Regions from separate parts of the Geodermatophilus sp. URMC 64 genome, predicted to be linked through region 4. Evidence: riboswitches for the same ligand, from Rfam matches in the RefSeq annotation. Region 4 holds a riboswitch; each other region holds the start of a gene.
What was found. Region 4 has a riboswitch for cyclic di-AMP ahead of ACWIYF_RS02215 (NlpC/P60 family protein). Riboswitches for the same ligand answer to the same signal wherever they lie in the genome.
Positions count from the first base shown of each region.

Region 1 (7,323 bases), 1.8 Mb from region 4:
GGATGAAGGAGCTCGGCGTCTTCGGACTGGCAATCCCCGAGCCGTGGGGCGAGGCGCCGGTGTCGATGCCGTGCTACGCGCTGGTCACGGCGGAGCTGGCCCGCGGCTGGATGTCGCTGGCCGGCGCGATGGGCGGGCACACCGTCGTCGCCAAGCTGCTGCTCGGCTTCGGCACCGAGGCGCAGAAGCAGAAGTATCTGCCCCGCATGGCCACCGGCGAGGTCCGCGCGACCATGGCGCTCACCGAGCCCGGCGGCGGCTCCGACCTGCAGGCGATGACGACGGTCGCCAAGAAGGACGACGACGGCTACGTCGTCTCCGGCGCCAAGACGTGGATCACCAACTCCCGCCGCTCCCAGCTGATCGCGCTGCTGTGCAAGACCGACCCCGCGGCCTCACCTCCGCACCGCGGCATCTCGATCCTGCTGGTGGAGCACGGCCCCGGCTTCACCGTCTCCCGCGACCTGCCCAAGCTCGGCTACAAGGGCGTCGAGAGCTGCGAGCTCGTCTTCGACGGCTACCGTGCATCCGCCGACGCGCTGCTCGGCGGGGTGGAGGGCCGGGGCTTCGCGCAGATGATGACCGGCCTGGAGACCGGCCGGCTGCAGGTCGCCGCCCGCGCCGTCGGCGTCGCGCAGGCGGCGTTCGACGACGCGCTGCGCTACGCCCAGGAACGCGAGTCGTTCGGCAAGCCGATCTGGCAGCACCAGTCGATCGGCAACTACCTCGCCGACATGGCCACCAAGCTGACCGCGGCCAAGCAACTGGTCCTGCACGCCGCCGAAACGCTGGAGAGCGGACGGCGCAGCGACCTCGAGGCGGGCATGGCCAAGCTGTTCGCCTCCGAGACGGCGATGCAGATCGCCCTGGACGCCGTCCGCATCCACGGCGGCTACGGGTATTCGACGGAGTTCGACGTCGAGCGCTACTTCCGCGACGCACCGCTGATGATCGTCGGCGAGGGCACCAACGAGATCCAGCGCGACGTCATCGCCCGGCAGCTGATCCAGCGCGGCGGCCTCCCGCGGTGAACCGCCTCGCCGAGCTGCTCGCCGACTGGGCGCCACGTCCCGTCGAGGCCGTCGACCGGATCGGTCCCTGGCCGGTGGCGGCCTTCGCCGCGCTGCTCGACCAGCCCGCCCCCGACGAGCTCCCGCCGCTGTGGCACTGGTTCTCCTTCCTCGAGGCGCCGCCGCAGTCGGCGCTCGGCGAGGACGGCCATCCCGCCGACGGGCACTTCCTGCCGCCCGTCCCCGACCGGCGCCGCATGATCGCCGGCGGCCGGCTGGAGTTCCTCGCCCCGGTGCCGATCGGCGCCGAGCTGGTCCGGCACTCCCGCCTGGTGAGGGTCCGCCCGGCCACCGGGCGCACCGGCGAGATGGTGTTCGTGACCGTCCGGCACCGCTACGAGCGCGACGGCGAGCTCGCCGTCGTCGAGGAGCAGGACGTCGTCTACCGCAGCCAGCCCGCCGGCACCCCGCAGCGCCGCGCACCCGAGCCGGCGCCGGCGGAGGCGCCCGTCGAGGACCCCTGGCAGCTGCGCGTGGACCCCGACCCCCGCATGCTGTTCCGCTTCAGCGCCCTGACCTACAACACCCACCGCATCCACTACGACCACGAGTACGTCACCGGCGTGGAGGGCTATCCCGGCCTGGTCGTGCACGGCCCCCTGCTCGCCCTGCTGCTCCTCGAGCTGCCGCGTCGCTTCGCCCCCGACCACGCGGTCTCCGGGTTCGAGTACCGCCTGGAGCGCCCGTCGTTCGCCGGCCGGCCGGTGCTCGCCTCCGGCGGCCCGGACGGCGCCGGCGCACGGCTGGCCGCCGGCACCCCGGGCGCCCAGCCGTCGGTCACCGGCCGCCTGCGCTGGCGACCTGAGGATTCATAGACAGAACACAGCTCGGAGGCGCACCCTCGACAGCCCCAGGACGGGTGAGCGAGGGGAGCTCCGCGATGACCGCACCGACCGACCCCGGCACCACCGCGCCGCCCGGCTCGGGGCGCCGCGTCCGCGCCTCCGACGCCCAGCGCGAGGCGGTCGTGCACCGGCTGCACGACGCCGTCGGCGCCGGCCTGCTGACCGTGGAGGAGGGACACGAACGGACGTCGGCCGCCTTCGCGGCGCGCTACGTCGACGACCTGCCACCCCTCACGGCCGACCTGCCGGACCCGACCCCGGTCGCCCCCGGCTGGCGGGCGGTGGCGTCCACGGCGGCGCTGCAGGCGCGGACGTCCGTGATGGGCGCCCCGACATGGGCGCTGGCCGACCGGACGCGGCGGCGGTGGGTGCTGATCAGCGCCATCCTGCTCGGCGTGCTGCTGGTCATGATCCTCACCGCGGCGATGGCCGACGCCGCCGATCTCGGCGGCGGCTGGGACCACCACGACCACGGTCACCACCACTGGGACTGATCGCCGGCCTCAGCGGGGGCGCAGCACCCGCGCCTCCCACGGGCCGAGGACGGCGGGGTCGGCCTCCGGCAGGTTGCCCAGCACCAGCTCGGCGTCCACCGCCTCGGGCAGCAGCTCGCCGAGCGCGCACGGCCGGCCGCTGACGTTGCAGACGACGAGCAGCCGGTCGCCGTCGAGCGCCCGGGTGAAGGTGTACACGTCGTCGTGGTCCGGCAGCAGCAGGGTGAAGTCGCCGAGCGCCACGACCGGGTTCTCGTGGCGCAGGGCGATCAGCCGCCGGTAGTGGGCCAGCACGGACCCGTCGTCCCCCCGTTGGCGCTCGGCATTCCACTCGACGTGGTCGGGGTTGACCGGCAGCCACGGCGTCCCGGTGGTGAACCCGGCGGACGGCGAGCCGTCCCACTGCACGGGCGTGCGCGCGTTGTCCCGGCTCATCTTCCTCAGGCCACGCAGGACCTCTCCCGGATCGCGTCCTCCGACCACCGCCGCCTCGTACTGGTTGACCGACTCGACGTCCCGGAACTCCTCGATCCCGGCGAACGGGTAGTTCGCCATGCCGAGCTCCTCGCCCTGGTAGACGTAGGGCGTCCCGCGGTGCAGGTGCAGGAGGGTGGCCAGGCAGGTGGCCGAGTTGCGCCGGTGCTCCGGGGAGTCGTCGCCGAAGCGGGAGACGGCGCGCGGTTGGTCGTGGTTGTCCCAGTAGAGGGAGTTCCAGCCGACGTCGGCCAGGCCGGCCTGCCAGCGGCCGAACGAGGCCTTGAGGTCGCGCATCCTCAAGGGGCGCAGGTCCCACTTCGACGCCCCGTGGTCGAGGCCGACGTGCTCGAACTGGAACACCATGTCCACCTCGGCGCGGGCCGGGTCGGTGAACAGCCGCGCCTCCTCCACGGTGACGCCGGGCATCTCGCCGACCAGCAGCAGCCGCGAGTCGTGCCCGGCGAACACCTCCCGGTGCATCTCCTGGAGGAACTCGTGGATGCGCGGGCCGCAGAGGTAGAACGCGGAGCCGTCACCGAGGCCGGTCCCGGGGATCGGCGGCCCGTCGTGCAGATGACCGTCGGGGGCGACGTCCTTGGAGATCATGTTGATGACGTCCATGCGGAAACCGTCGACACCGCGGTGGAGCCACCACCGCATCATCGCGTAGACCGCCTGCCGGACCTCGGGGTTCTCCCAGTTGAGGTCCGGCTGCTTCCTGTCGAACAGGTGCAGGTAGTACTCCCCGCTCGCCTCATCGAGCTCCCACACCGGCCCGGAGAAGAACGACGCCCAGTTGGTCGGCTCGGCGCCCGGGGCGCCGGCGGCCAGGCCCGGCCGCGGCGGCCGCCACCAGTACCAGTCCCGCTTGGCCGAGCCCGGCCCCGACCGGGACTCCACGAACCACGGGTGCTCGTCGCTGGTGTGGTTGACCACCAGGTCCATGACCAGCTTCATCCCGCGGGCGTGCAGGGCGGCGATCAGCTCGTCGAGCTGGGCCAGGCTGCCGAAGAGCGGGTCGACGTCCTGGTAGTCGGAGATGTCGTAGCCGTTGTCGGCCTGCGGCGAGGGGTACACCGGCGAGAGCCACAGGACGTCGACGCCGAGGTCGGAGAGGTGGTCCAGCCGCTGCAGCACTCCCCCGAGGTCGCCGATGCCGTCGCCGTCGGAGTCCTGGAAGGAGCGCGGGTAGATCTGGTAGACGACGGCGCTGGTCCACCACGGGGCGTCGGGCACGGTCACCGCTCTCGGTCGATCGGGGCGGACGTCGCACGAGGTGGGCCCAGCAGTCGCTCGATGATCCGCCGGTCGCCGGGCCACGCCTCGAGCAGGACCTCGCGCGGCACCTGCCGGGCCGCGTAGCGCAGCGCCAGCGCGACGACGACGACGTCGTCCAGGGGGCCGATGACCGGCAGGAACTCCGGGATGAGGTCGATCGGCGAGAGCACCCAGAGGCCGGCGAACCCGACCGCCAGCTTGGCCCGCCGGGGCACCGCCGGGTTCACGCGCAGCCGCCGGGCCGTGGTGACGCAGGCCGGCAGGAACCGGGCCAGCTCCTTCGCGGTGCCCTCGGGCAGGCGGCGGGCCAGCAGGACGAGGACCACCCAGCTGGCGATCATGACCGCCGCGGCGATCCCGAGCCCCGTCAGCCAGCCGCGCACGGATCCATGGTCCCAGAACGCCCCGAGGGGCCGCCCGGGACGGGCGACCCCTCGGTCAGGTGAGGCGAGCTGTCGGCTCAATACCAGCCGGTGGACTGGGAGTGCGACCACGCGCCGCACGGCGAGCCGTAGCGGTTGTTGATGTAGATCAGGCCCGCATCGATCTGCCGGTACGGGTCGGAGGTCTTGGCGATGCCCGTGCTCGCCCACGTCGAGTTGAGGAACTGCGGGATCCCGTACGCGGTGCTCGTCGGGTTCTGCGCGTTCGGGTTCCAGCCGCTCTCCTTGCCCCACAGGTTCTCGAGGCAGGAGAACTCGGACGTGTCACCGCCGAGCTTGGACAGCGCGTAGTCCTGGTAGGACCCCGAACCGGAGCTGGACCCGGACGACGCGGGCGCCGCAGCCGGCGCCGCCTGCGCCCGCTCGGCCTCCTGGCGGGCCTTGGCCTCGGCCTCCTCGCGAGCCTTGGCCTCGGCCTCGGCACGGGCCTTCGCCTCGGCCTCGGCCTTCTGCCGGTCGAGCTCGGCCTGGTCGGCGGCGGCCTGCGCCTGCTGCGCGGCGACCTGCTCGGCCTCGCGGGTGCTGCGGCTGGCGGCGAGGTCCTCCAGCGGCTGCAGGTCGCGCGCCGCGTCGGCGGGGGCGGCCTGCGCGGTGAGGCCGAGCTGCTGGGCCACGCTGACCGACTCCGACGTCCCGGCCTCGGCCTGGGCCGCCGGGTCGGCGCCGAACAGGACGCTGACCATGACCGCGCCGGCGGCGGCGGCGCCGAGGTACAGGGCGGGACGGCGGCCGACGGCCGGCGGACGGCGGCGGGCGGTACTGCGGCCGGAGATCGTGCTGCGGAGGTTCATGAGTGGCGGTGCTCCGAGGGGGTGTGGGCGCAGCAGAGCCCGTTCGGGGCTGCGGGGCTGCGTCGGATGTGCGGGGCAGCGGTCACGGCGGTCCGCCGGAGTGCCGGGCCTGCGCGGGCGCACCGGGGAAGCGGCTGGTCAGCCGGTCGAGCGAGGTGCTCGGGAGCGGTGGGCCCGCGGGCGGCGTCCGGGCGGACGGCCGCGTCCGATCAGATGCGCGGGCGCATCCGGAGGCGACGGTGCCGGGCGCTGCGGGGTCGTGCGGAGGGGCAAGGGCGCGCCATGAGGGCGGCTCTCCGTTTCTTCCGTCAGCCGCCTACCGAGTTAGCTGACGGATTCGGGCGGGAAGCAGCCCTACCCGCGCCGGACACGTGCCCGGTCGGCGGGATTCACCCCAGTACTTCGGTGGGTCCCCGGCTCACCCGTTGCTCGTGGTCGAGCAGTGGGCGACTCGGCGGCGTCCGCTCGGACTCCCCGGCTGGGGACGTGACGACCGACCAGACCTCTTCACCGTAGAGGCCGTTATGCAGTCGTGACAATCCACGGCCGACGATTTGTGGGGTGATGAGTGTCGCGCGACAGCTTCTCGACGGCGGGAATGGGTAGGGGCGAACGAAACGGAACCAGGTCGTCCTGTCAGCCCAGCCGCCAGACCGTCGACCGGCGGATCCCCGGCCCCTCGGTCTCCGGGACGTCGAAGGCCGCGACGGCGGCCAGCCGCTCGGCCGGCAGGTACATCCGGCCCGGGTCGCCGATGAGGACCTCGGCGCCCGCGGCGCGCGACGCGTCGAGGAAGGGCATCACCCGCTCGGTCATCTCGCGGTCGTAGCAGACGTCCCCGGCCAGGACGACGTCCACGTCGAGCGGCGGCCCCCCGAGCACGTCGCCCACCACGCGGAGCCCGCGCACGCCGTTGGTCTCGGCGTTCACCGCGATCGCCGTCGTCCCGTAGGGGTCGATCTCGCTGGCCACCACCTCGCGCGCACCGGCCGCCGCCGCGGCGATCGCCACAAGCCCGCTGCCGGAGCCGAGGTCGAGCACGCCGCGCCCGGCCACGACCTCCGGAGCGTCCAGCACGTAGCGGGCGAGCACCTGCCCGCCCGGCCAGGCGGCGGCCCAGAACGGCGGCTGCTCCGCCGGCCGGCCCTGCTCGGTCTCCATCGCGTCCCACAGCGCGACGACGTCGTCGGCGACGTGCAGCGTCACCTCGGGCACGAGCGACGGCGTGGCGAGGCGCGTGTGCGCCCGCACGAAGGCGGCGGGGACGGCGGTCGGCACGCCGCCAAGTCTGCTCGACGTCCTCCCGCGACGCTGTGTCAGCGAAACACCCCGTCGGGTGACTCGACGGACCGTTGACTGCGCTGACACGGCGTCGATAGCCTGCCCCGCGGTGTGGTCTGCACCACACCCGCCGCGCTCCGGCCCGGCGAGCTCGCACTCGGGGCCCGGCACCGTCGCCGGGGAAGGGAACACCGTGACGACCACCACCGTCCCGCCGCGCAACGCCGACGACCCCGCGCCCCCGCGGGGCGGCCTGAGCCGGTTCTGGGACCGCACGCTGCCGCACTACCCGGAGAACGGGCCGCGGGCCCTCTACCTGGGCATCACCGTGCTCGCGACGGTGGTCCTGTACTACGAGCTCTACATCGGCGGCGCGGTCGCGACGCAGATCATCGCCGACTTCGGGATGTCGTTCACGTTCTTCGTGTTCGTCTCGGTCATCGGCAACGCGGTCGGCGCCTTCGCGTCGCTCTTCGCCGGGCTGGCCGACCGCTGGGGCCGCGCCAACCTCGTCGTCTGGGGCCTGCTGGTCACCGGCCTGATCATCCTGTTCGGGCTGCCGCTCGCGCCGAACAAGACCGTCTACACGGTCCTGTTCGCGCTGCTGAGCCTGGTCGAGGGCATCGTCCTGGTGGCCACGCCGG
Region 1 is NZ_CP199955.1:2,221,751-2,229,073, reverse strand. It holds gene ACWIYF_RS10945 (acyl-CoA dehydrogenase family protein) at 1-1,031, shown strand, start outside; gene ACWIYF_RS10940 (FAS1-like dehydratase domain-containing protein) at 1,028-1,885, shown strand; gene ACWIYF_RS10935 (DUF1707 SHOCT-like domain-containing protein) at 1,951-2,409, shown strand; gene ACWIYF_RS10930 (glycoside hydrolase family 13 protein) at 2,419-4,128, opposite strand; gene ACWIYF_RS10925 (YkvA family protein) at 4,125-4,547, opposite strand; gene ACWIYF_RS10920 (aggregation-promoting factor C-terminal-like domain-containing protein) at 4,625-5,398, opposite strand; cyclic di-AMP (ydaO/yuaA leader) riboswitch at 5,697-5,850, opposite strand; gene ACWIYF_RS10915 (class I SAM-dependent methyltransferase) at 6,035-6,676, opposite strand; gene ACWIYF_RS10910 (MFS transporter) at 6,873-7,323, shown strand, end outside.
Region 1: it holds a riboswitch for cyclic di-AMP, as region 4 does, so the genes downstream of both, ACWIYF_RS10920 (aggregation-promoting factor C-terminal-like domain-containing protein) here and ACWIYF_RS02215 (NlpC/P60 family protein) in region 4, are expected to answer to the same signal.

Region 2 (7,323 bases), 1.6 Mb from region 4:
GGGCTGCGCGTGGAGGACCCGGCGATCTTCGACGCCACCCACGACCTGGTGCTGCGGCTGGTGCGGGAGGGCGCGGTCGACGGGCTGCGGATCGACCACCCGGACGGCCTGGCCGACCCCAAGGGCTACCTGGAACGACTTGCCCGGCTCTCCGACGACCGGTGGACGGTCGTCGAGAAGATCCTCGAGCCCGGCGAGGAGCTGCCGGAGAGCTGGGCCACCGCGGGGACGACCGGCTACGACGCGCTCGCCGAGGTGGACGACGTCCTGGTCGACCCGGCCGGCGAGGCGGCGCTGACCGCGCTGGACACCGAGCTCGCGGGCCGGACCGTCGACTACGCGCAGCTGGTGCACGACTGCAAGCGCGAGGTCACCGACGGCATGCTCGGCTCGGAGGTCGCGCGCCTGGTGCGGGTGATCGGCGAGCTGCCGGGCGTGGACGCCGAGCAGGTCCGGGAGGCGCTGGCCGAGCTGCTCGCCACGTTCGGCGTCTACCGCAGCTACCTGCCCGACGGCCGTGAGCACCTCGACGTGGCGGTGGCCGCGGTCCGCGACCGCCGTCCCGACCTGGTCGCCGCCGTCGACGCGCTGCACCCGGTGCTCGCGCAGGCCGGCACCGAGGCCGCCACCCGGTTCGAGCAGACCAGCGGCCCGGTCATGGCCAAGGGCGTGGAGGACTCCGCCTACTACCGGTGGGCGCGGTTCGTGGCGCTCAACGAGGTCGGCGGCGACCCGGCACGGTTCGGCAGCACCGTCGAGGAGTTCCACGAGGCGCAGCGGCGCCGGCTGGAGCGCAAGCCGGCGTCGATGACGACGCTGTCGACGCACGACACCAAGCGCAGCGAGGACGTCCGCGCCCGGCTGGCCGTGCTCGCCGAGCTCCCGACCGAGTGGGCCAGCCTGGTCCGGTACCTGCTGTCGCGGCACCCGCTGGGCGACCGGCCGCTGGCGCACCTGGTGTGGCAGAACCTGGTCGGCGCGTGGCCGCTCTCGCGCGAGCGGGCGCACGGCTATGTGGAGAAGGCCGCCCGCGAGGCCGGGACGTCGACCACGTGGACGAACCCGGTGCAGGAGTTCGAGGAGCAGCTGCACGCGCTCGTCGACGCCGCCTACGACGACGAGGCGACGGCGGCGCGGATCCACAAGTTCGTCGAGCGGATCACCGGCTTCGGCCGGTCGAACTCGCTGTCCCAGAAGCTGCTGCAGCTGACCATGCCCGGCGTCCCGGACGTCTACCAGGGCACCGAGCTGTGGGACCTCTCGCTCGTGGACCCGGACAACCGGCGGCCGGTCGACTACGACCTGCGCCGGCGGCTGCTGGCGGCCCTCGACGGCGGCGAGGTCCCCGAGGTGGACGACACCGGCGCGGCCAAGCTGCAGGTGGTCTCCCGCACGCTGCGGGCCCGCCGCGACCATCCGGAGTGGTTCGACGGCTACGGGCCGGTCGAGGCCGCCGGGTCCGCCTCGGGGCACGTCGTCGCGTTCGACCGGGGCGGGGCGGTGTCCGTGGCGACCCGGCTGCCGGTCGGGCTCGCGGCGCTCGGCGGCTGGGGCGACACGGCGCTGCAACTGCCGAACGGGGCCTGGCGGGACCTGTTCACCGGGGCGCGGGCGGTCTCCGACGCCGCCGGCGCCCCGCTGGCCGACGTCCTCGCCCGCCTGCCGGTTGCGCTCCTCGTACGGGACTAGAAGCGGATCGCGTCGATCACCTTCGCGCGGACGGCGATGATCGCGGGCAGCAGGCCGGCGAGCGCGCCGACCGCGGTGGCGGCGACCAGGCCCTCGATCGCCGCCGCCACCGGGAACCCGGGGGTGTCGGCGAGCGGGATGCCGTTGCCGAGCCACTGCTCCAGCGGGAGCTGGCGCACGAGGACGACGGAGGCGCCGACGGCCACCAGGCCGGCGACGAAGGTGGCGCAGACGCTCTCCAGCATCACCGCGGAGAAGATCCGCGCGGACGTGGCCCCGAAGCTGCGGCGCACGCCGGCGTCCTGACGGAACGCCTGCACCTCCACGCCGGGCAGCGCCAGGCCGAGGTCGTTCTGGACGGTGGCGATCACCTCGTCGGCCTGCTGCGAGGGCATCCACAGCTCGAGCGTCGGCGGGCCGAAGAAGGCCGTACTCGGTGGTACCGAGTCGGCGGGACGGTAGCGGGCGGCAGCCGCTCGCGGGGCCCGTTCCACCGCGACGCGCGGACCGGTCACCCGGAGGCGGGAAGCACCCGCACCGCAACGGTGCGTCGCGGCGCGAGTGCGGTGCGCAGGACCGGCGACGGCGCGTCGGCGAAACACCGACGCCACGCCCGGGAACTGCATGGTCCGGAGAGCCGCACGGGAGGGCCCTCCATACGGTTCGGCGCGTGCCCGGGCCTCCCTCGGCCGGGCTCCAGGCGCCGGCCCGCCCAACCCCGTCCACCGGCCGCCTGTCCCTCGGATCAGCCCACGGACGGGGGCGGGGGAACCACATCTGACGCACGCGCTGCGTCTCGGGGTGAAGCCGCCTCCCGGCGGCCGGGCACACCGATCGCCCGAACCCGACAGCTCACCTCGCCGGCGGGGATCGGAGGATCCATGTCCCAGCACGTCCTGCCCGGGTACCGCCATGTCCGCCGCCTGCTGTGCGGCGCTGCGCTCGCCCTGGGCACCGCGGTCGGGGGCGTCGCCCTCGCCGCGCCGGCGTCCGCCGCAGAGCACGACTGGAGCGGCGTCGCGCAGTGCGAGTCCGGGGGGAACTGGCACATCAACACCGGCAACGGCTACTACGGCGGGCTGCAGTTCAGCCGCTCCACCTGGCTGGCCTACGGCGGTGGCGCCTACGCCGCCCGGGCCGACCTGGCCACACCGGCGCAGCAGATCGCCGTCGCCGAACGGACCCTCGCGGGGCAGGGCATCGGCGCGTGGCCGGTCTGCGGGCGGCACCTGCGGGGCGGCTCCACACCGGCGGCCGCCGCACCTGCGCCGGCCCCGCAGGCGTCGTCGGGGTCGTCCCACGCGTCGGGTGGCAGCTACGTGGTGAAGAGCGGTGACACCCTCGCGAAGATCGCCCGGGCGCACGGGATCAGCTGGCGCGCGCTCTGGGCGCAGAACCGGAGCACCGTCGGCAACCCGAACATGATCTACGTGGGCCAGCGCCTGCACGTCTGACGGGAGGACCGGGCGACGGAGCCGGGCCGGGGTGGCGTTCCCCGGCCCGGCTCCCGCACGTCGGGGGCGGGCTCGGGCAGCGTCGCCATCCGGGTCCTTCGACGGTTGAGCCGACGGCGCCCGGGCATAGTGGCTGCGCTCCCCCTGCCGGAAGGAAGGCTCCTCCATGCCCGACCCCGTCGAGTTCGCCGTCTGGGCACCGCTGCCGGAACGCGTGCGGCTCCAGGTCGACGGCGCCGTCCACGACATGAGCCGGGACGACGACGGCTGGTGGCGCGCGGAGGTCGAGGCCTCCCCGGAGGCGGACTACGGTTTCCTGCTGGACGACAACGACAGCCCCCGCCCGGACCCGCGCTCGCGTCGCCAGCCCGACAGCGTGCACGGCCTGTCCCGCCGCTTCGACCCGGCCGCCCACTCGTGGGGCGACACCGCGTGGACGGGGCGGCCGCTGGCCGGCGGCGTGGTCTACGAGCTGCACGTCGGCACGTTCACCCCCGAGGGCACCCTGGACGCCGCGATCGACAAGCTCGGCCACCTGGTCGACCTCGGCGTCGACTTCATCGAACTGCTGCCGGTCAACGCGTTCAACGGTCCGCACAACTGGGGCTACGACGGCGTGCTCTGGTACGCCGTGCAGGAGACCTACGGCGGCCCGGCGGCCTACCAGCGGTTCGTCGACGCCTGCCACCAGCGCGGCCTCGGCGTGATCCAGGACGTCGTCTACAACCACCTGGGCCCGTCGGGGAACTACCTGCCGGAGTTCTTCCCCATCAACGCCTCGGGCGGCGCCAACACGTGGGGCAGCTCGATCAACCTGTCCGGCCCGGACTCCGACGAGGTCCGCCGCTACGTCATCGACAACGCGCTCATGTGGCTGCGCGACATGCACGTCGACGGACTGCGGCTCGACGCCGTCCACGCGCTGGTCGACGAGCGGGCCACGCACGTGCTCGAGGAGATGGCGCAGGAGGTCGACAAGCTGTCGGTCGCCGTCGGCCGGCCGCTGACGCTGATCGCCGAGAGCGACCTCAACGACCCGCGGATGGTCACCCCGCGGGTGGCCGGCGGGCTGGGGCTGACCGCGCAGTGGAGCGACGACTTCCACCACGCGCTGCACGCGTCGCTGACCGGCGAGGGGCAGGGCTACTACGCCGACTTCGCCGAGGCGGGCCTGTCCGGCCTGGCCAAGACGCTGACCGGCGCCTTCTTCCACGACGGCGCGTGGTCGAGCTTCCGGCGGCGGCACCACGGCCGCCCGGTCGACACCGCCCTGCTGCCCGGCTGGAAGTTCCTCGGCTACCTGCAGGACCACGACCAGATCGGCAACCGGGCGGTCGGCGACCGGATCTCGGCCTCCCTCTCCCCCGACCTGCTCGCCGTCGGCGCCACGATCGTGCTGACCAGCCCGTTCACGCCGATGCTCTTCATGGGCGAGGAGTGGGGGGCGACGACGCCCTGGCAGTTCTTCACCAGCCATCCGGAGCCCGAGCTGGGCAAGGCGACGGCCGAGGGCCGCATCGGGGAGTTCGCCGAGCACGGCTGGGACGCCGCCGTCGTCCCCGACCCGCAGGACCCCGAGACGTTCACCCGCTCCAAGCTCGACTGGGCCGAGCCGGCCAAGGAGCCGCACGCGCGGGTGCTGGAGACGCATCGTGCGCTACTGGCTCTGAGAAAAGCCCACCCGGAGCTCGTCGACCCCGACCTCGCCGCGATGGCGGTCAGCTGGGACGACGACGACCGCTGGATCGCCGTCACCCGCGGGTCGCTGCGCGTCGTCGCCAACTTCGCCGACGCACCCCGCGAGCTGGACCTCGACCGCCCGGCCACCGGCGTGCTGTTCAGCACCGGCGAGCAGCCCCGGCTGGACCGGGAGACGGTGACCCTGCCCGCGGAGACCGCCGCCGTCCTGACCACCCGCTGACATGCGGGCCCTGTTCCCCGACGTCCGGGACCTCGACGACGACGCGAGCCTGGCGGCGGCCTACCAGGCCCCGGCGGGGCGGTTCCTGCGGGTCAACTTCATCGCCTCGCTCGACGGCGCGACCACCGTCTCCGGGCGCAGCCGGGGCCTGCAGTCGCCGGGCGACCTGCGGGTGTTCCGGATGCTGCGCGCGCTGGCCGACGTCGTCCTGGTCGGCGCCGGCACCGCGATCGCCGAGGGCTACGGCCCGATGTCCGACGACTCCGCGGTGGGGCGGCTGCGGCTCGGGCTCGGCCGGAAGGGCACCGCGCCGATCGCGGTGGTCACCCGCCGGGCGTCCCTGAGCCCGCAGAGCCCGCTGGCCGGCGGCTCCTCCCCCACCCTGGTCCTCACCTGCGAGGCCGCGGACGCCGACCGCCGCGCCGCGCTGGCCGCCGCCGGCATGCAGGTGCTGGTCTGCGGGGAGGACGACGTCGACCTGCCGACGGCCGTCGACCGGCTGGTCGAGCGCGGCCTCGCGGAGATCACCTGCGAGGGCGGTCCCCAGCTGCTGCGCAGTGCGCTGGCCGCGGGGGTGGTCGACGAGCTCGACCTGTCGATCTCCCCCGCCCTGGTGGGCGGCGAGGTGCGGCTGGTCGGGGACGAGCCCCTGCACGACGTCGTCCGGCTCCGCCTCACCCAGGTGCTCGAGGAGGACGGCATGCTCTTCACCCGGTACGGGGTCCGACGGGACTGATCGCTCCGGCCTCGCGGAGGCAGAATCCGGGGGGTGGACCAGCGCATCGCGCGGGTGCGGCTCCCGGACGGCAGCCCGATCGCCTACGCCCGCGTGGGTTCCGGCCCCGCCCTGGTCCACGTGTCCGGCTGGCTGACCCACCTCGAGCTGAGCTGGGCGCTGCCGCCGGAACGCGCCTTCTACCAGGCGCTGGCGCACGGCCGGACGCTGGTCCGCTACGACAAGGCCGGGTGCGGGCTCTCCGGCCCGACGGATCGCCCGCCGTCCCTGGACCTGGAGGACCAGACCCTCTCGGCGGTCGCCGCAGAGGCGGGACCCGACCCCCTCGACCTGGTCGGCGTCTCGCTCGGCGCGGCGGTGGCGGCCCGCTGGGCAGCCGAGCACCCCACCCGGGTGCGCCGGCTGGTGCTCTACGGCGGCTGGGTCCGGGAGGTGCAGATCGCTCCCCCGGCCGTCCGGGAACGCGTGCTGGGGCTGGTGGGCGCGCAGTGGGGCCTCGGCTCCGACGTCCTCACCGACATCTTCGCCCCGGACGCCGATCGCCCGACCCGCCGGGCCTTCGCCCGCTACCAGCGAGCTGCCGCGTCGGCGGCGCGGGCCCGCGACATGCTCGCCACCTGCTACGAGGTGGAGCTCACCGACGTCCTCCCCCGGGTCCGCGCACGGACGCTGGTGGTCCACCGTGACCGCGACCGCGCCGCGCCCGTGGAGCAGGGCCGGGCCCTCGCCGAGGGCATCCCCGGGGCCACGCTGCGGATCCTGCCCGGCCGCAGCCATCTCCCCTTCGTCGGTGACGCCGACGCGCTCAGCCGCACGATCCGCGGCTTCCTCGGCCTGCCGCCGACCCGGCGGCCCGCGACGCCGACCCTCACCCCCCGCCAGCGCGAGGTCGCCGCGCTGGTCGCGGAGGGGCTGACCAACCGGGAGATCGCCGCCCGGCTGGTCATCTCCGAGCGCTCGGCGGAGTCGCACGTCGAGCGGATCCGGACGCGGCTGGGCTTCCGCTCGCGGGCGCAGCTGGCCGCCTGGGTGGCCGGCGGCGGCGCGGAGTGAGGTATTTCCACGGCTGACCCGAGCGCTCGGGCGGCCCACGCTCGGGTGCATGCGCCGCTCCCTGCTCCCCGCGTACGCCGTGCTGAGCTACGCCTCCTTCGTCCTGGCCACCTGATGGGCGTTCGGGTTCCTCGCCGACCTCGACGCCGTACCGACCACGGTCGACGGTCCGCAGCGCGGGCCGTGGTGGCAGGCGCTGCTCGTCGACGCCGCCCTCCTGCTCGCCTTCGCGGTGCAGCACTCGGTGATGGCCCGGCCGTGGTTCAAGCGCCGGCTCACCCGGCTGCTGCCGGCCGCCGCGGAACGCAGCACCTACGTCCTGGCCGCCGGGCTCGTCCTCGGACTGCTGTCCTGGCAGTGGCGCCCGCTGCCGGCGGAGATCTGGACCGTCACGTCGATGCCGCGGGGCGGCCCTGGTCTGGACTCTCTACGGCCTGGGCTGGGCGATCGCGATCGCCGCCACGTTCATG
Region 2 is NZ_CP199955.1:2,016,409-2,023,731, reverse strand. It holds gene treY (malto-oligosyltrehalose synthase) at 1-1,689, shown strand, start outside; gene ACWIYF_RS09980 (ABC transporter permease) at 1,686-2,084, opposite strand; cyclic di-AMP (ydaO/yuaA leader) riboswitch at 2,410-2,570, shown strand; gene ACWIYF_RS09975 (LysM peptidoglycan-binding domain-containing protein) at 2,571-3,143, shown strand; gene treZ (malto-oligosyltrehalose trehalohydrolase) at 3,310-5,064, shown strand; gene ACWIYF_RS09965 (dihydrofolate reductase family protein) at 5,066-5,800, shown strand; gene ACWIYF_RS09960 (alpha/beta fold hydrolase) at 5,834-6,853, shown strand; gene ACWIYF_RS09955 (methyltransferase family protein) at 7,321-7,323, shown strand, end outside.
Region 2: it holds a riboswitch for cyclic di-AMP, as region 4 does, so the genes downstream of both, ACWIYF_RS09975 (LysM peptidoglycan-binding domain-containing protein) here and ACWIYF_RS02215 (NlpC/P60 family protein) in region 4, are expected to answer to the same signal.

Region 3 (7,323 bases), 2.2 Mb from region 4:
TCGGCTGGCCGCCGTAGACCGGCACGACCCGCGCGCCGAGCTCCTTGCCGTAGCGGTAGAGCGCCTCGGAGACCTGGATCGCCAGCTCGCGGGTCGGGACCAGGACCAGGGCGCCCGGCTCGGGGTCGCGGCGGCCGGCGGGCAGCCGCTGCAGCAGCGGCAGCGCGTAGGCCGCGGTCTTGCCGGTGCCGGTGGCTGCCTGCCCCTGCAGGTCCTCGCCCTCGATCAGCGGCGGGACCGCCTCGCGCTGGATCGGGGTGGGTTCCTCGTAGCCGAGGCCGGCCAGCGCGGTCAGCAGCTCGGGCCGCAGCCCGAGGTCGGCGAACGTGCCGCCGCTCTCGTCGTCCTGCTCGGCGCCGGTCATGGCCCCATCCTTCCCACCCCGGGCAGCGACCGACTCGCCGGGTGGCCGCCCGGAGGCCGACGTTAGGGTGGGCGCGCCATGCAGAGCAGACCGACGGGACAGGCGCTCCCGGCACTGGGCCTGCCCGCGCGGGCGGTCAGTTCGCTGGCCGCCGCCGGGGTCACCACGGTCGAGGACCTGGCCGGGCTCACCCGGCGGGAGCTCGCCGGCATCAAGGGCCTCGGGCCGGGCATGATCGCCGCCATCCGGCGGGTCGTCCCCGAGCCGGGGACGCCGCACCCGATCGAGGACGAGGCGCCCGCCGCGCCGCCCATCCCGTCCTTCGCCTCGCTGCGCGAGCCCCGCCGGCGGAGCGCGGTCGACCTGCTGGTCCCCGGAGCGCCGCCGGTCGCGGCCGAGCCGTCGCCGCCGTCCCCGCCGTCCCCGGCGCCGCGGCCCGCCGAGTACGCCGACCTGCTGCGCCTGGCGGTGCGCCTCGTGCGGTGGTCGGTCCGCGAGCCGGTGCGCTGCCTGGGGCGGTTGCTCGGCCGCTAGCACCGGGATGTCGGCCGCGTCGGCGACACTGCGGGGGTGAACCGGGTCGTCCTGCTGCGCCGCGGCGAGGGCGCCGTGGAGGCCCGTGAGTGCACCGACGACGGGACGCCGGCCGGGGAGACGCGGCTGGCCGCGGGCGAGCTCGCCGGGTTCGTCCGGGATCGGGAGCGCACACCGGTCCGGTGGGTGTGGGACGACACCACGCGCTGGTACCCGCCGCTGCTCGGGGCCGGCGTCCGCGTCGAGCGCTGCACCGACCTGCGGCTGACCCACGCGGTCCTCCGTCGCTCGCCGTTCGTCGACCAGGCCGTGCTCACCGGCGAGGACACGGCGGGCTGGGACGCGCTGGCGCCGGTCACCGCCCCCGAGCCCGGCCTCTTCCCGCTCGAGGACCCGGCCGACCGGCTCGACCCGCTCGCCGAGCTCGACCGCCAGCAGGCGGCGCTGGCCGCGTCGGGCGAGCGGGGCCGCCTGGGCCTGCTGCTCGCGGCGGAGTCCTCCGGCGCCCTGGTCGCCGCCGAGATGACCCACGCCGGGCTGCCGTGGCGGGCCGACGTGCACGAGCGCCTGCTCACCGACCTGCTGGGCGCCCGGCCGCCGGCCGGTGCGCGGCCGCCGGTGCTGGAGGGCCTGGCGACGGAGGTCCGCGCCGCCCTGCGGGTGCCCGACCTGAACCCGGACTCGCCCGGGGAGCTGCTGCGCGCGCTGCAGTCCGCGGGGCTGCCGGTGCGCGACACCCGCTCGTGGACGCTCGAGCAGCTCGACCACCCCGCCGTCCCCGCGCTGCTGGAGTACAAGAAGCTGGCGCGGCTGCTGCAGGCCAACGGCTGGAGCTGGCTGGAGACCTGGGTGCGCGACGGCCGGTTCCGCTCGTACTTCGTGCCGGGCGGCGTGGTGACCGGGCGGTGGGCGTCCAACGGCGGGGGAGCGCTGTCGGTGCCGATCCAGGTGCGCCCGGCGGCGATCGCGGACGACGGCTGGCGGTTCGTGGTCGCGGACGTCGCCCAGCTGGAGCCGCGGGTGCTCGCCGGTATGAGCGCGGATGCGGCGCTGGCCGAGGCAGCGCGCTCCACCGACCTGTACGAGGGCATGGTGGCCGCCGGCGCCGTCGCCTCGCGCGCGGAGGCGAAGCTCGGCGTGCTGGGGGCCATGTACGGCGGCACCCGGGGCGAGAGCGGCCGGATGATGCCGCGGCTGGCCCGCCGGTACCCGCGGGCGATCGGGCTGGTGGAGGAGGCCGCCCGGGCGGGGGAGCGCGGCGCGGTGGTGCACACCCTGCTCGGCCGGGGGTCGCCGGCGCCGACCGGTGGGTGGGCCGAGCGCGCCGTCGAGCTCGGGGAACCGCCCGACGAGGGCGGCTCCCGGGAGGAGCGGGACCGCTCCCGCCGCGCGTGGGGGCGGTTCACCCGCAACTTCGTCGTCCAGGGGACGGCGGCGGAGTGGGCCCTGTGCTGGCTGGCCGACCTGCGCAACCGGCTGTGGCGGCTCGGCGGCGCCGGCCGGGTCGAGGAGCGGCCGCACCTGGTGTTCTTCCTGCACGACGAGGTCGTCGTCCACACGCCCGAGCACCTGGCGCCGGACGTCGTCGACGCGGTCCGCGGCGCCGCGGCGACGGCCGGCCGGCTGCTGTTCGGCGACTTCCCGGTCGACTTCCCGCTCGACGTCGCCGTCGTCGCGTCGTGGGCCGACGCCGGCTGACCCCGGATCGGCAGGCCGTAGCACGCTTCCGCCGTCAAGGCGGTAAGCCGCGACGTGCATCACCCGACGAATCGACGGCCCCTGATTGTCACGACTGCATAACGGCTCTACGGTGAAGAGGTCCGGTCGGTCATCACGTCCCCACCCGGGGAGTCCGAGCGGACGCCGCCGAGTCGCCCACCGTTCGGCCACGAGCAACGGGCGAGCCGGGGACCCACCGCAGTACTGGGGTGAATCCTGCCCGTGGTCGCTCTGCGTCCACCGGCGGTAGGGCTGCTTCCCGCCCGAACCCGTCAGCTAACTCGGTAGGCGGCTGACGGAAGAAACGGAGAGCCGCCCCGATGGTGCGCGCTTGCCCTGCTGCCCGACCCCGCACGGCCCGGTACCGCCGGATCCGGGTGCGCCCGCGGATCTGATCGTCGGCGGCCCCCCTTGACGCCGCCCGCGCAGGCCCACCACCCCGAGCACCCTCGCTCGACCGGCTGACCAGCCGCTTCCTGGTGCGCCCGCGCCGCCCTGCCCGCATCCCCTCGCAGTGCGCCCCTGCGCCGCTGCGCCCGTACCTCTCGGAGCACCCCTCCCCATGGACACCCGCACCACCACCTCCGGCCGGGCCCGCCGCGCGCGCCGGCTCCCGCCCGCCGCCGTCCGCCGTCCCGGGCTGTACCTGGGCGTCGCCACGGCCGGCGCGCTCATGGTCAACGTCCTGTTCGGCGCCGACCCGGCCGCCCAGGCCGAGGCCGGGACGTCGGAGTCGGTCAGCGTCGCCCAGGAACTCGGCCTGAGCGCCCAGTCGGGCGCGGTCGCCCCCGCCGAGGACCTGCAGCCGCTCGAGGACCTCGCCGCCAGCCGCAGCACCCGCGAGGCCGAGCAGACCGCCGCGCAGCAGGCGCAGGCGGCCGCCGACCAGGCCGAGCTCGACCGGCAGAAGGCCGAGGCCGAGGCCAAGGCCCGCGCCGAGGCGGAGGCCAAGGCCAAGGCCGCCGCCGAGGCCCAGGCCCAGGCCCGGGCCGCCGCTGCCCCGGCCATCGCCCCGGAGCCGGCCCAGGAGGTCGCCGGGACCGCGGTCACCGCGACCGCGCACATCTCCAACACCGCGGGCAGCGTGAAGCCGCAGGTGCAGGCCGCGGCGAACGCGGTCGTCTCCAACGTGCCCGGCGCCGGCGACATCACCCTCGGCGGCACCCGGCCCAGCGCGACCGACCCGCACGGGCACCCGTCCGGTCTGGCGCTGGACTACATGGTGCTGTCCGACACCGCCCTCGGGAACGCGATCGTCCAGTACCACATCGACCACTGGGACGAGCTGGGCGTGGAGTACCTCATCTACCGGCAGCGGATCCTGCAGTCGCCGGGCGGCTCCTGGGAGGGCATGTCCGACCGGGGGAGCGCCACGGCCAACCACATGGACCACGTCCACGTGAACTACCGCTAGGACGGGTCAGCCCCCGTACGGCCGCGTGATGATCTCCAGCATGTGGCCGTTCGGGTCCTTCCAGTACACGCCCCGGCCGCCGTCGTTGGTGTTGATCTCGCCCGGGTGCCGCTCGAACGGATCGGCCCAGTGGTCCAGGCCGCGGGCCCGGATCCGCCCGAAGATCTCGTCGAACTCCTCCTCGGAGACCAGGAACGCGTAGTGCCGCGGCTGGGCGACCTCGTCGTCCTGGAAGTCGAGCGAGACGCCGTTGTCGAGCTCGACGACCGCGAACGGGCCGAAGTCGGTCGGCGGCTTGCGGCCCAGCAGGTCGGCGAGGAAGGCGGCCGACTCGTGCCGGTCGCGGGCGGCGACGATGGTGTGGTTGAGCTGGACGGGCATCTGCGGCTCCCTCCGACGGCCGTGCGACGGCGAGCAGCCAAGCACGTCCGGGGCCGTTCCGGGAGCGGTCGGCTCAGCGGACGGCGGCGGCCACCTTCGCCGCCGCCTCGGACACCGCGGACCCGACCTTCGCGACGTCGGCGTTCTCGTCCACGAACACGACCGCCAGCGCGGCGCGGGCCCCGCCGTCGGGGCCGAGCACCGGGGCGGCGACGGAGCGCAGCCCGGCGATCACCTCGCCGTGGGAGCTCGCCCAGCCGACCCGCCGGGCCTCCCGCAGCGCCTCCCGGTCGTCCGGGGACGGCGGCTCGGGCATCAGCAGCGCGAGACCGGGGGCGCCGCGGCCCACCGGGTGCCGGGTGCCGGGCCGGTAGACGACGTGCGCCGCGGTGTCCTGCGGCTCCACGCTCGCGACGGTCACCGCCTCGTCGCCGGAGCGGATGACGAGGAAGGCGGTCATGCCCAGGTCGGCGACCAGGGCGTTGAGCCGGGGGAGCGCCGCGGCCTGCAGGTCGGTCCGCACGCCCCGGCCGAGCGCGGCGATGCCGAGGCCGAGCCAGTAGTGCCCGGCGGGGTCCCGCTCGACGAGCTGGTGGTCCTCCAGCGTCCGCAGCAGCCGGTAGGCGATCGAGCGGTGCAGACCGACGGAGGAGGCGATCTCCACGATCGGCTGCGGCGCGCTCACGCTCGCGAGGTGCTCGAGGATCCGCAGGCCGCGGTCGAGCGTCTGGGACTGCGGTGCGCTCTCGGTCATCGCGCCGCCTCGATCCGGCCGGTGACCTCACCGAACGCGAGGCGTGCTCCGTCCCTGCCGGGAGCGGTGGCGGTGATCGTGACGACGTCGCCGTCCTCGAGGAAGGTGTGCGTCGAGCCGTCGGACAGCGTCACCGGCTCCTGCCCGCCCCAGGACAGCTCGATGAACGAGCCGCGCTGGTCCTTCGCCGGGCCGCTGACGGTGCCGGAGGCGAACAGGTCGCCGGTGCGCAGGCTGGCGCCGTTGACGGTCATGTGCGCCAGTTGCTGGGCCGGCGTCCAGTACATCCCGGCGAACGGCGGGCAGCTGACCAGCTCGCCGTTGAGCCGCACCTCGAGGGTGATGTCCAGGCCCCACGGCTCGGTGTCGGCGTCGTCGAGGTAGGGCAGCAGCGGCACGTCGCGGGCCGGCGGGCGCACCCGCGCCGCCTCCAGCGCGGCCAGCGGTACCACCCACGGCGAGACCGAGGTGAGGAACGATTTGCCGAGGAACGGCCCCAGGGGCACGTACTCCCAGGCCTGCAGGTCCCGCGCCGACCAGTCGTTGACCAGGCAGACGCCGAAGACGTGCTCGGCGACGTCCCCGAGCGGCACCGGGGTGCCCAGCGCGGACGGCGTGCCGACGACGAAGCCGACCTCGGCCTCGATGTCCAGCCGCTGCGACGGCCCGAAGGTGGGCGCGTCGTCGGTCGGTGCCTTGCGCTGCCCGGAGGGCCGGACGACGGGGGTCCCGGAGACGGCGACCGTGCCGGCGCGGCCGTGGTAGCCGATCGGCAGGTGCTTCCAGTTCGGGGTCAGCGCCGCCGAGTCCGGGCGGAACATCCGGCCGAGGTTCTCCGCGTGGTGCTGGGAGCTGTAGAAGTCGACGTAGTCGGCGACCTCGACCGGCAGGTGCAGCGTGACCTCGGCGCGCGGCAGCAGGTGCGGCTCGATCACGCGCCGGTGCGAGGGGTCGGTCAGCCACGCGGTGACCTGCGCGCGCAGGTCCCGCCAGGCCCGCGGGCCGAGCGCCAGGAACTCGTTGAGCGACCCGGTGCGGTGCACCGGGTCCTCGGTCACGCCGGCCAGGTCCAGGACGAGGTCGCCGACCGCGATGCCGGTGCGCCGCGGGCCGCCCCGACTGGAGAAGATCCCGTAGGGCAGGTTGGCGAGGCCGAAGCCGGTGTCGGCCGGCAGGTCCAGCCAGGTCACGTGTTCGGCCCCCGGCCGGACCAGGTCCAGGCGTACTTCCCGTCGTCGGCGGCGGTGCCGGCCTCCCCGAGGTCCAGCGGGCGGAAGGTGTCGACCATGACGGCGAGCTCGTCGAAGAACTCCACCCCGAGCGCGCCCTCGACCGCGCCGGGCTGCGGGCCGTGGGAGTGCCCGCCCGGGTGCAGCGAGATCGAGCCCTTGCCGATACCCGAGCCCTTGCGCGCCTCGTAGTCGCCGTCGACGTAGAACATGACCTCGTCGGAGTCGACGTTGGAGTGGTAGTAGGGCACCGGCACCGCCAGCGGGTGGTAGTCGACCTTGCGGGGCACGAAGTTGCAGATCACGAAGTTGTGGCCCTCGAAGACCTGGTGCACCGGCGGCGGCTGGTGCACCCGGCCGGTGATCGGCTCGAAGTCGGCGATGTTGAACGCGTAGGGGTAGAGGCAGCCGTCCCAGCCGACGACGTCGAACGGGTGCTCCGGCACGACGTGCACGGTGCCGGCCAGCCCGCCGGGGCCGGGGCCGCGGTGCTTGACGTAGACCTCGACGTCGCCGCCCTCGCCGAGCAGCGGCTCGGCCGGCGCCCGCAGGTCGCGCTCGCAGTACGGCGCGTGCTCGAGGAACTGCCCGTAGCGGGACAGGTAGCGCTTGGGCGGGGCGATGTGGGAGTTGGCCTCGATCGCGTAGGTGCGCAGCGGCTCGTCCCCGGTCGGGATCCAGCGGTGCGTGGTGGTGCGCGGCAGGATCACGTAGTCGCCCTGCCCCACCGTCAGCGCGCCGAACGTCGTCTCGACGGTGGCGCTGCCGCGCTCGACGTAGACGCACTCGTCCCCGGTCGCGTTGCGGTAGTACGGCGAGGTCGCCGAGGAGACCGCGTAGGAGATGCGCACGTCGCCGTTGCCCAGCACCAGCCGGCGCCCGGTCACCGCGTCGGTGGCCTTGTGCTCCTCGCCGGGGAACAGGTCGT
Region 3 is NZ_CP199955.1:2,641,669-2,648,991, forward strand. It holds gene ACWIYF_RS12945 (DEAD/DEAH box helicase) at 1-364, opposite strand, end outside; gene ACWIYF_RS12950 (DNA-directed RNA polymerase subunit alpha C-terminal domain-containing protein) at 443-898, shown strand; gene ACWIYF_RS12955 (bifunctional 3'-5' exonuclease/DNA polymerase) at 935-2,596, shown strand; cyclic di-AMP (ydaO/yuaA leader) riboswitch at 2,753-2,923, shown strand; gene ACWIYF_RS12960 (hypothetical protein) at 3,180-4,031, shown strand; gene ACWIYF_RS12965 (VOC family protein) at 4,038-4,412, opposite strand; gene ACWIYF_RS12970 (IclR family transcriptional regulator) at 4,486-5,166, opposite strand; gene fahA (fumarylacetoacetase) at 5,163-6,356, opposite strand; gene ACWIYF_RS12980 (cupin domain-containing protein) at 6,353-7,323, opposite strand, start outside.
Region 3: it holds a riboswitch for cyclic di-AMP, as region 4 does, so the genes downstream of both, ACWIYF_RS12960 (hypothetical protein) here and ACWIYF_RS02215 (NlpC/P60 family protein) in region 4, are expected to answer to the same signal.

Region 4 (7,323 bases):
ACCAGCGTGAGGTCGCGGTACAGCCCGCGCAGCTCGTCGTCGGACACCTCGATGGAGTACTCGGGGTGCTCGACCCGCTCGCCCTCCGGCGTCAGCAGCTGGACCAGCTCGGGCTGCCGCGGGAGATGCGGGGCGTCGGCCCCTGGAACCGGGTTGAACGCCTCTTCGGTCTGCTGCAGGGCAGTCACGGGCTACTCCTCGCCGTCTGCCGGGGCGGCCGGGGTCGCCGGCTGTCCGCGGTGGTGGACGTCTCGTGGCACCGGGGTGTGGTGCCACTCACATCATGCTGACACGACATCCCCGTGCGTGGACAACACCACCCGGAAGCGATCTGCGCAAGGTCGCCCGAACGGAGTGCGCAGCATGAGTATTGGTAGGACGTCCACGCATGTCAGACTGAGCAACGTGCCCGACGTCGACGCAACCGACGCCCGGTTGCTGCTCGCCCTGTCGGAGGATCCGCGCGCCAGCGTCATGGCGCTCTCCCAGCGGCTGGGCCTGGCCCGCAACACGGTGCAGGCGCGGCTGTCCCGCCTGGAGAAGGACGGCGCCCTCGCCCCGTTCGAGCGGCGGGTGCGCCCGGAGGCGCTGGGCTACCGGTTGCGCGCCTACGTCACCGTGCAGGTGGTGCAGCGCAGCCTCGCCGAGGTCAGCGACGCGCTGGCGCACATTCCCGAGGTGCTCGAGGTGATCGGCCTCTCCGGCGTCGTCGACCTGCTGGTGCAGGTCGCCGCCAGGGACGCCGACGACCTCTGGCGGATCACCGAGCAGGTGCTGGCGATCCCCGGCGTCCAGCGCACCGACACCGCGCTGGCCCTGCGCCGGTTCGTCGACCACCGGATGACCCCGCTGCTGGAGCGCGCCGCCGGCGTCGAGTGACCCCTCCCGGGGTAGCGGGCGACCATGGCCACGACAACCGCGCTCGGCTGGGCGCTGCGCGGGGCGGCGGCCGGCGCCGCGGCGACCACCGCGCTGAACGCCGTCACCTACCTGGACATGGCGGTGCGCGGCCGGGGCGCCAGCTCCACGCCGGAGGACACGGTGGAGAAGCTCGCCGAGACCGCGCACCTGCGCATCCCCGGCGACGAGCGGACACGGGAGAACCGCAAGCAGGGCCTCGGCCCGCTGATGGGGCTGGTGGCCGGCGTGGGGGTCGGCGTCCTGGCCGGCCTGGCGCGGGCGGCCGGGTTCCGCTCGAGTCCGCCGCTGGGCACGGTGCTCACGACAGCCGGCGTCCTGGTCGCGGCGAACGGCCCGATGACGGTGCTCGGCATCACCGATCCGCGGACGTGGTCGGCGACCGACTGGGCCAGCGACGTCGTCCCCCACCTGGCCTACGGCGTGGTCCTGAAGACGACGATGGACGCCTTCGACGCGCGGTGAGCGCGCTGTCACTGCCAGCCGCGGTCGTCGACTCCACCCGGCACCGGGGCCTCGGGGTCGTAGGCGTGCGGGTGAAGACGAACGTGCCGAGGTCCAGGTGGTCGTCGGCGATCCGCAGCGTCTCGCCCACGTAGTAGCCGTCGAGCCCTCCCCAGGTGCCGTCCGGACGGCGGGCGAACCGGCTGGCGCGGCCGTTGCGGCCGGGCATCGGGCCGAGGTGCAGCAACCCGCCGGGGACGGCGCGCAGCACGTAGGGCACCGGCCCCCAGAACCAGACGCCGAGCAGGCCGAGGCCCACCGGCGCCGGCGCGGGGGTCCAGGGCTCCACGATCCGCGGCTCGGCGTCGCGCAGGTCGGCCAGCAGTCCCGGGACCAGCGGGTCCAGGAAGCTGGTCGTGTTGGCCAGCGACACCGCGCCGGTCCGCTCCTCCCGGTCGACGAACACCCGGCGACGAAGCCCGGCATCCAGCCCCCGTGTCCCACCAGCGTCCGGCCGTCGACCCGCACCACGGCGAGGCCCAGCCCATAGGCCGACCAGCCGGCCGCGGAGGAGTCCACGCCGGCGGGCACCGTCATCTCCTCGAGCGTGGCCGGGCCGAGGACGTCGCCGGTGTCCCCGAGCAGGAAGACGGCGAACCGGGCGAGGTCGGCCGGCGTCGCCCACAGCTGCCCGGCCGCGGCCATGACGCCCGCGTGGTGCTCCGGCTCCGGCAGGACGACGTCGGCCCACGGGTGCACCGCCGAGCCGGCTGCCGCGGGCGGCCCCGGGCGCGGCGTCGTCCGGTCCATGCCGAGGGGACCGAGCACCTCGGCTCGGACGACGTCCTCCCAGGCGGCGCCGCGCTGCCGCGCCACCAGCTCACCGAGCAGGCCGAAGCCCAGGTTGGAGTAGTGGAACCGGCGGGCGGCCCCCAGGACGACGTGGGCGGCGCCGAGGCCGAGCTCGTCGAGCGTGCCGCCCGGCGTGCGCTCCCACCAGCCGCCCGGGCTCTCCGCGACGGCGCCGGAGAGGTGCGACAGCAGCTGCCCGACGGTGCGGTCGCCCAGCGGCGTGCCCGGCAGGTGCTTCTCCAGCGGGTCGTCGAGCGACAGCCGGCCCTCGTCGCGCAGTCGCATCACGACGGTCGCGGTAACCGTCTTGCTGATCGACCCGAGCCGGTACTGCACGTCGGCGTGCGGCTCCGGCACGTCGCCGCGCCCGGCCGACCAGGCGAGCCCGCCGTCGCGCACCACGCCGGCGACCAGGCTGGGCGCGCGGCCGTCGCGCTGCGCGCGGGCGGTGCGGGCCAGGAGCCGGCGGGCGGTGGTCGGCAGGACGGACGGCATGGCAGGACCGTAGTGAGCCGCCCCCGCGGCGGCCCGGTCAGCCGACGGGGGCGAGCTCCCGCCCTGGCAGCCGGCCGCCGCGGGTGGCCCGCCGCTCGAACCACACCGTGGCCAGCGGCGGGACGGCGGCGGCCAGCGCCAGCAGCGTGGTGCGCACCGGCCAGCGCAGCACCCGGGCGGCGAGCAGGGTGACGACCACGAAGGCCACGAACACCGCGCCGTGGATGGGGCCGAAGACGTGCACCCCCACCTCCGTCGTCCGCGGGACGTACTTGAGGTACATGCCGGCGAGCAGCCCGAGCCAGGACAGCGCCTCGGCGACGGCGACCACCCGGAAGACGGTGGCGACCAGGGCGGGGCGGGGCGTGCGCGACGGCATGGGGGCGGGTCCTCCTCGGGTGCGGGTGTCCGGAGACCTCAACGGCAGCACGCCCACCGGCGTCCCCGATGGAGGGTGTGACCTTCGCCGGGTGGCAGGGTCGGGGCGTGCAGGGGCTGGCGCGGCGGGAGTTCTGCCTCGTGCTGCTGCGCCGGATGGCCGACGTCCGCCCCGATCTGGTGGCGCAGGCGCTCCCCCGGCTCGGGGCCGACCGGGCGCAGGCCCGCGCGGCGCACCGGCGCTGGCAGGCGCTGCACCACGCGGCCAGGGCGCCCCGGGGGCTGGCGCTGCGCACCGCCGTCCTGGGGCCGCCCGACGAGGCGGAGGACCGGCGGTTCGGGGACCTCGACGTCGAGGTGCGCCGCTGGCCGCTGCCGCTGTGGCCGCACCTGCTGTGGGAGGTGCTGTCCGGCCCGGGCGGCACGGTGCTGAACGAGCACCTGGTGCGCGCGCCGGGCTCGCCGGTGCCGCCTGCGGCCGCCGGCGGGCTGCGGGCCTGGGAGCACGTGCTCGACGACGTCGTCGGCCTGCCGGGCGCGGTGAGCGTCGACCCGGGTGTGGTGACCCGCTGGGAGATCCACCTCCCGGACGGCGTCCGCGCGCAGTTCGTCTGGGGGCTGCTGCAGCAGGTCAGGCCGCCGGCGGAGGGGTGACCAGCGCGGACGGCGGGCCCGAGAGCACCGAGCCGAGGAGGGCGGCCACTGCGAGGACGGCGGCGAGCCGCGGATGCCCGGACACCGCGAGCGCCAGGACCGCGGAGCCGTAGACGACCGCCTTGGTGGCCACGGCGAGCACCGCGATCTGCACCGGCGCCTGCGGGGCGGCGAACACGCCCCAGAGCACGGCCGCGACCAGCGGTGCGCCGATACCGGCGAGCACCCGCCCGGTGGTGGAGTCCGGCAGCGACCAGGCGCCGACCGCGAGCGCGGCGAGGGCGGCCAGCTCGGAGGCGAAGGCCACGGTGACCCAGGTCCAGTTCCACGTGTGCGCCATGGCTCCTGCTCCGTTTCGTGATCGACGATCCGTTTTGAGAGCAGTGTTCTCGGACGATGGCGCCCTGTCAACCGTGCACACGACGGAGCCCCCGGCCGCGGGGGAGGCGGCCGGGGGCTCGGAAGGCGTGCGGGCGGGGACTCAGCCGGCGATGCGCCGCATCGCGGTGATCGTGCCGACGGCGTCGATGCTGGCCACCTTGACCACGTCACCGGACGTCGGTGCGTGCACCATCTGGCCGTTGCCGATGTAGATCCCGATGTGGCTGACCGGGCTGTAGAAGGCGATCAGGTCACCGGGCTGCAGCTCGGCGCGCGAGACCGCCTGACCCATGCTCGCCTGCTGCCTGCTGGAGTGCGGCAGGCTCACGCCGGCGGCCTTGTAGGCGTACTGGACCAGCCCGGAGCAGTCGTACGAGCCGGGGCCGGCGGCCGCCCAGACGTAGGGCTTGCCCCGCTGCGCCATGGCCGTGTCGACGGCGGTCTGCGCGGCCGCACTGCTCGCCACGATCGGCCCGGAGGGCAGCGGCTCGGCGCGCTCGGCCCGGCTGGCGCGGTCGCCGCTGTGGCCGGCCAGCGCGGTGGTCGCCTGCCGCTCCTCGGCGGAGAGCCGGCTGAAATCGGCCTGGTACTCGTCGACCTGCTTCTGCAGGTCGGCCTGCTGGGCGGCGACCGCGTCGAAGGTGGCCTGGGCCTCGGTGGCCGCCTTGGCGGCCGTGGTCTGCGCCTGAGCGGCCACCTGGCTGGCCGCGGCGGCCTCGCCGAGGATCTCGTTCTGGTGGCCGGCGACCATCTCCAGCGTCGACATGCGGGCGACGAAGTCGTCGGCGCCGTCGCTGGTCATCAGCGCAGAGAAGCCGTTGAGCCCCTCGCCGGTGAAGGCGCTGCGGGCGATGCCGCGGACCTGCTCCTGGGCGGTGGCGAGGTCGGCCTGCGCCTGGGCCAGGGTGGCCTCGGCGGCGCGGACGGCGTCCTGCTGGGCGGTGAGCTCCTCGCGCGCGTCGTTGAACTTCTCGGTGACGGCCTCGAGGTCGTGGGCGCGGGCGGCCATGAGGGCGGCCGCCTCCTGCGCGGTGGCGGGGTCCGGCGCGGCCGAGGCCGGCACCGGGACCAGCGCGACGCCGATGGCGCCGGTGAGGGCGAGGACCGCGCGACGCGCGGTGATCGGCAGGAGGTTCGGGCGCGGGAAGGACGTCCGAGGGGTCGCCATGGTCTGGCGGCTCTCCATTTCTTCCGAATCAGCCGCCTACCGAGTTAGCTGACGGGTTCGGGCTCAGAAGGCGCCCGGCGGGCCGGCCTGGAGGGCCGGGTCCGCTTCACCCCGGTGCTTCGGTGGGTCCCCGGTCCGGCGCCCGCGTCTCGCGCGGTCCACCGGTTCGGCGGCGCCCGGCGGGTGTCACTCAGTAGTGACTCAACGCCCCGACGGACATACAGACGGTAAGCGGATGACCGCCTCGTGACAATCACCCGGATGTGATTTGTGCACCTCTTCACAACCGATTGCACTTCAGGCCGCACGCTGGGTGACGAGGATCGGGCCCCACCTCCGGGAGTGTCATGTGAACGTGAACATGGCGACCTGGGCAAACGCGTTCCGGACGGTGGTTACGGTGCGCAGATGCCGCGTGCGCGCTACGACGTCGTCGTTGTCGGAGGTGGACATAACGGCCTGACCGCCGCCGCCTACCTGGCCCGGGCCGGCCGGTCGGTCCTCGTGCTCGAGCGCCGGCGGGAGGTGGGTGGGGCCGCCGTGAGCCGGCAGCTCTTCGACGGCGTCGACGTCCGGCTGTCGGCCTACTCGTACCTGGTCAGCCTGCTGCCCGACCGCATCGTCACCGACCTCGGCCTGGAGCTGACGCTGCTCGACCGGGCGGTCGCCTCCTACACCGCGGTGGCCCGGGGCGGTGAGTCCCTCGGCCTGCTGGTCGAACGGGACGAGGGCCCGGCGACGGCCGCCTCCTTCCGGGCGCTCACCGGGTCCGACGCCGAGCTGGCGGGCTGGCAGCGGTTCTACGGCCGGCTGGCGACCCTCGCCGAGGACCTCGCGCCCACCCTGACCGAGCCGCTGCTCGCGCCCGGCGAGCTCGCCGGCCGGCTGCGCGACCCCGCGCTCTGGCACGACCTGCGCGAGCGGCCGCTCGCCGACGTCGTCGCCGACCACCTGGCCGACGACGTCGTCCGCGGGGTGGCCCTCACCGACGGGCTGATCGGCACCTTCGCCGACGTGCACGACGCGCGCAGCGCCGCCGGCCGCTGCTTCCTGTACCACCTGATCGGCAACGGGACCGGGCGCTGGCGGGTGCCGGTCGGCGGCATGGGCGCGGTCACCGGCGCGTTGGCGGCGGCGGGCCGCGCCGCAGGGGCCGAGCTGGTCACCCGGGCCACGGTCACGTCCCTGGAGCCCGGCCCGGGCGGCGTCACCGTGCACTGGACGGGCGAGGACGGCGACGCCGCGGCCGAGGCCGGGCACGTCGTCGTCGGCGCCGCGCCCACCGTGCTCGCCGAGCTGACCGGGACCGACGCCGGACCCCGGCCGAGCGGCGCGCAGCTGAAGGTGAACATGGTGCTCGCCCGGCTGCCGAGGCTGCGCTCGGGCGCCGACCCCGCGACCGCGTTCGCCGGCACCTTCCACGTGGACGAGGCGGCCGGCCAGCTCGACGCGGCCTACGCCCAGGCGGCCGCCGGGCAGCTGCCCGCGAGCATCCCGTTCGAGGTGTACTGCCACTCGCTGACCGACCCGACCATCCTCGGGCCGGAGGCGCGCGCCGCGGGCCTGCACACCCTGACGCTGTTCGGCCTGCACACCCCGGCGGAGCTCTATGCCGCGGACAACGAGGGAACCCGCGCCGAGGCCGTCCGGCGGGTCGTCACCCAGCTGGACGCGCACCTGGCGGAGCCGCTGCTGCACTGCCTGGCGCGCGACGCGCACGGGCAGCCCTGCCTGCAGGCCGCCTCACCGCTCGACGTGGAGGCCGCGCTGGCCATGCCGGGCGGCCACATCTTCCACGGCGACCTGGACTGGCCGGTGGCCCGCACGCCCGAGGAGGCCGGCACGTGGGGCGTGGCGACCGCGCACCCGCGGATCGTCGCGGCGTCCTCGGGTGGAACCGTGCGCGGCGGCGCGGTCAGCGGGCTGGGCGGCTACGCGGCCGCCCGGCACCTCCTCGCGGGCCGCTGAGGCCGTCCGAGGGGCGCGGGGACGCCGGGCCTGGTGACATGACCCGGTGCGGCAGCGCTGGACGC
Region 4 is NZ_CP199955.1:454,652-461,974, reverse strand. It holds gene pdhA (pyruvate dehydrogenase (acetyl-transferring) E1 component subunit alpha) at 1-188, opposite strand, end outside; gene ACWIYF_RS02250 (Lrp/AsnC family transcriptional regulator) at 406-879, shown strand; gene ACWIYF_RS02245 (hypothetical protein) at 904-1,383, shown strand; gene ACWIYF_RS02240 (DUF7586 domain-containing protein) at 1,274-1,828, opposite strand; partial or broken gene ACWIYF_RS02235 (serine hydrolase domain-containing protein) at 1,894-2,709, opposite strand; gene ACWIYF_RS02230 (DUF3817 domain-containing protein) at 2,747-3,088, opposite strand; gene ACWIYF_RS02225 (hypothetical protein) at 3,196-3,741, shown strand; gene ACWIYF_RS02220 (YrdB family protein) at 3,719-4,081, opposite strand; gene ACWIYF_RS02215 (NlpC/P60 family protein) at 4,223-5,290, opposite strand; cyclic di-AMP (ydaO/yuaA leader) riboswitch at 5,307-5,456, opposite strand; gene ACWIYF_RS02210 (phytoene desaturase family protein) at 5,699-7,258, shown strand; gene ACWIYF_RS02205 (YhjD/YihY/BrkB family envelope integrity protein) at 7,305-7,323, shown strand, end outside.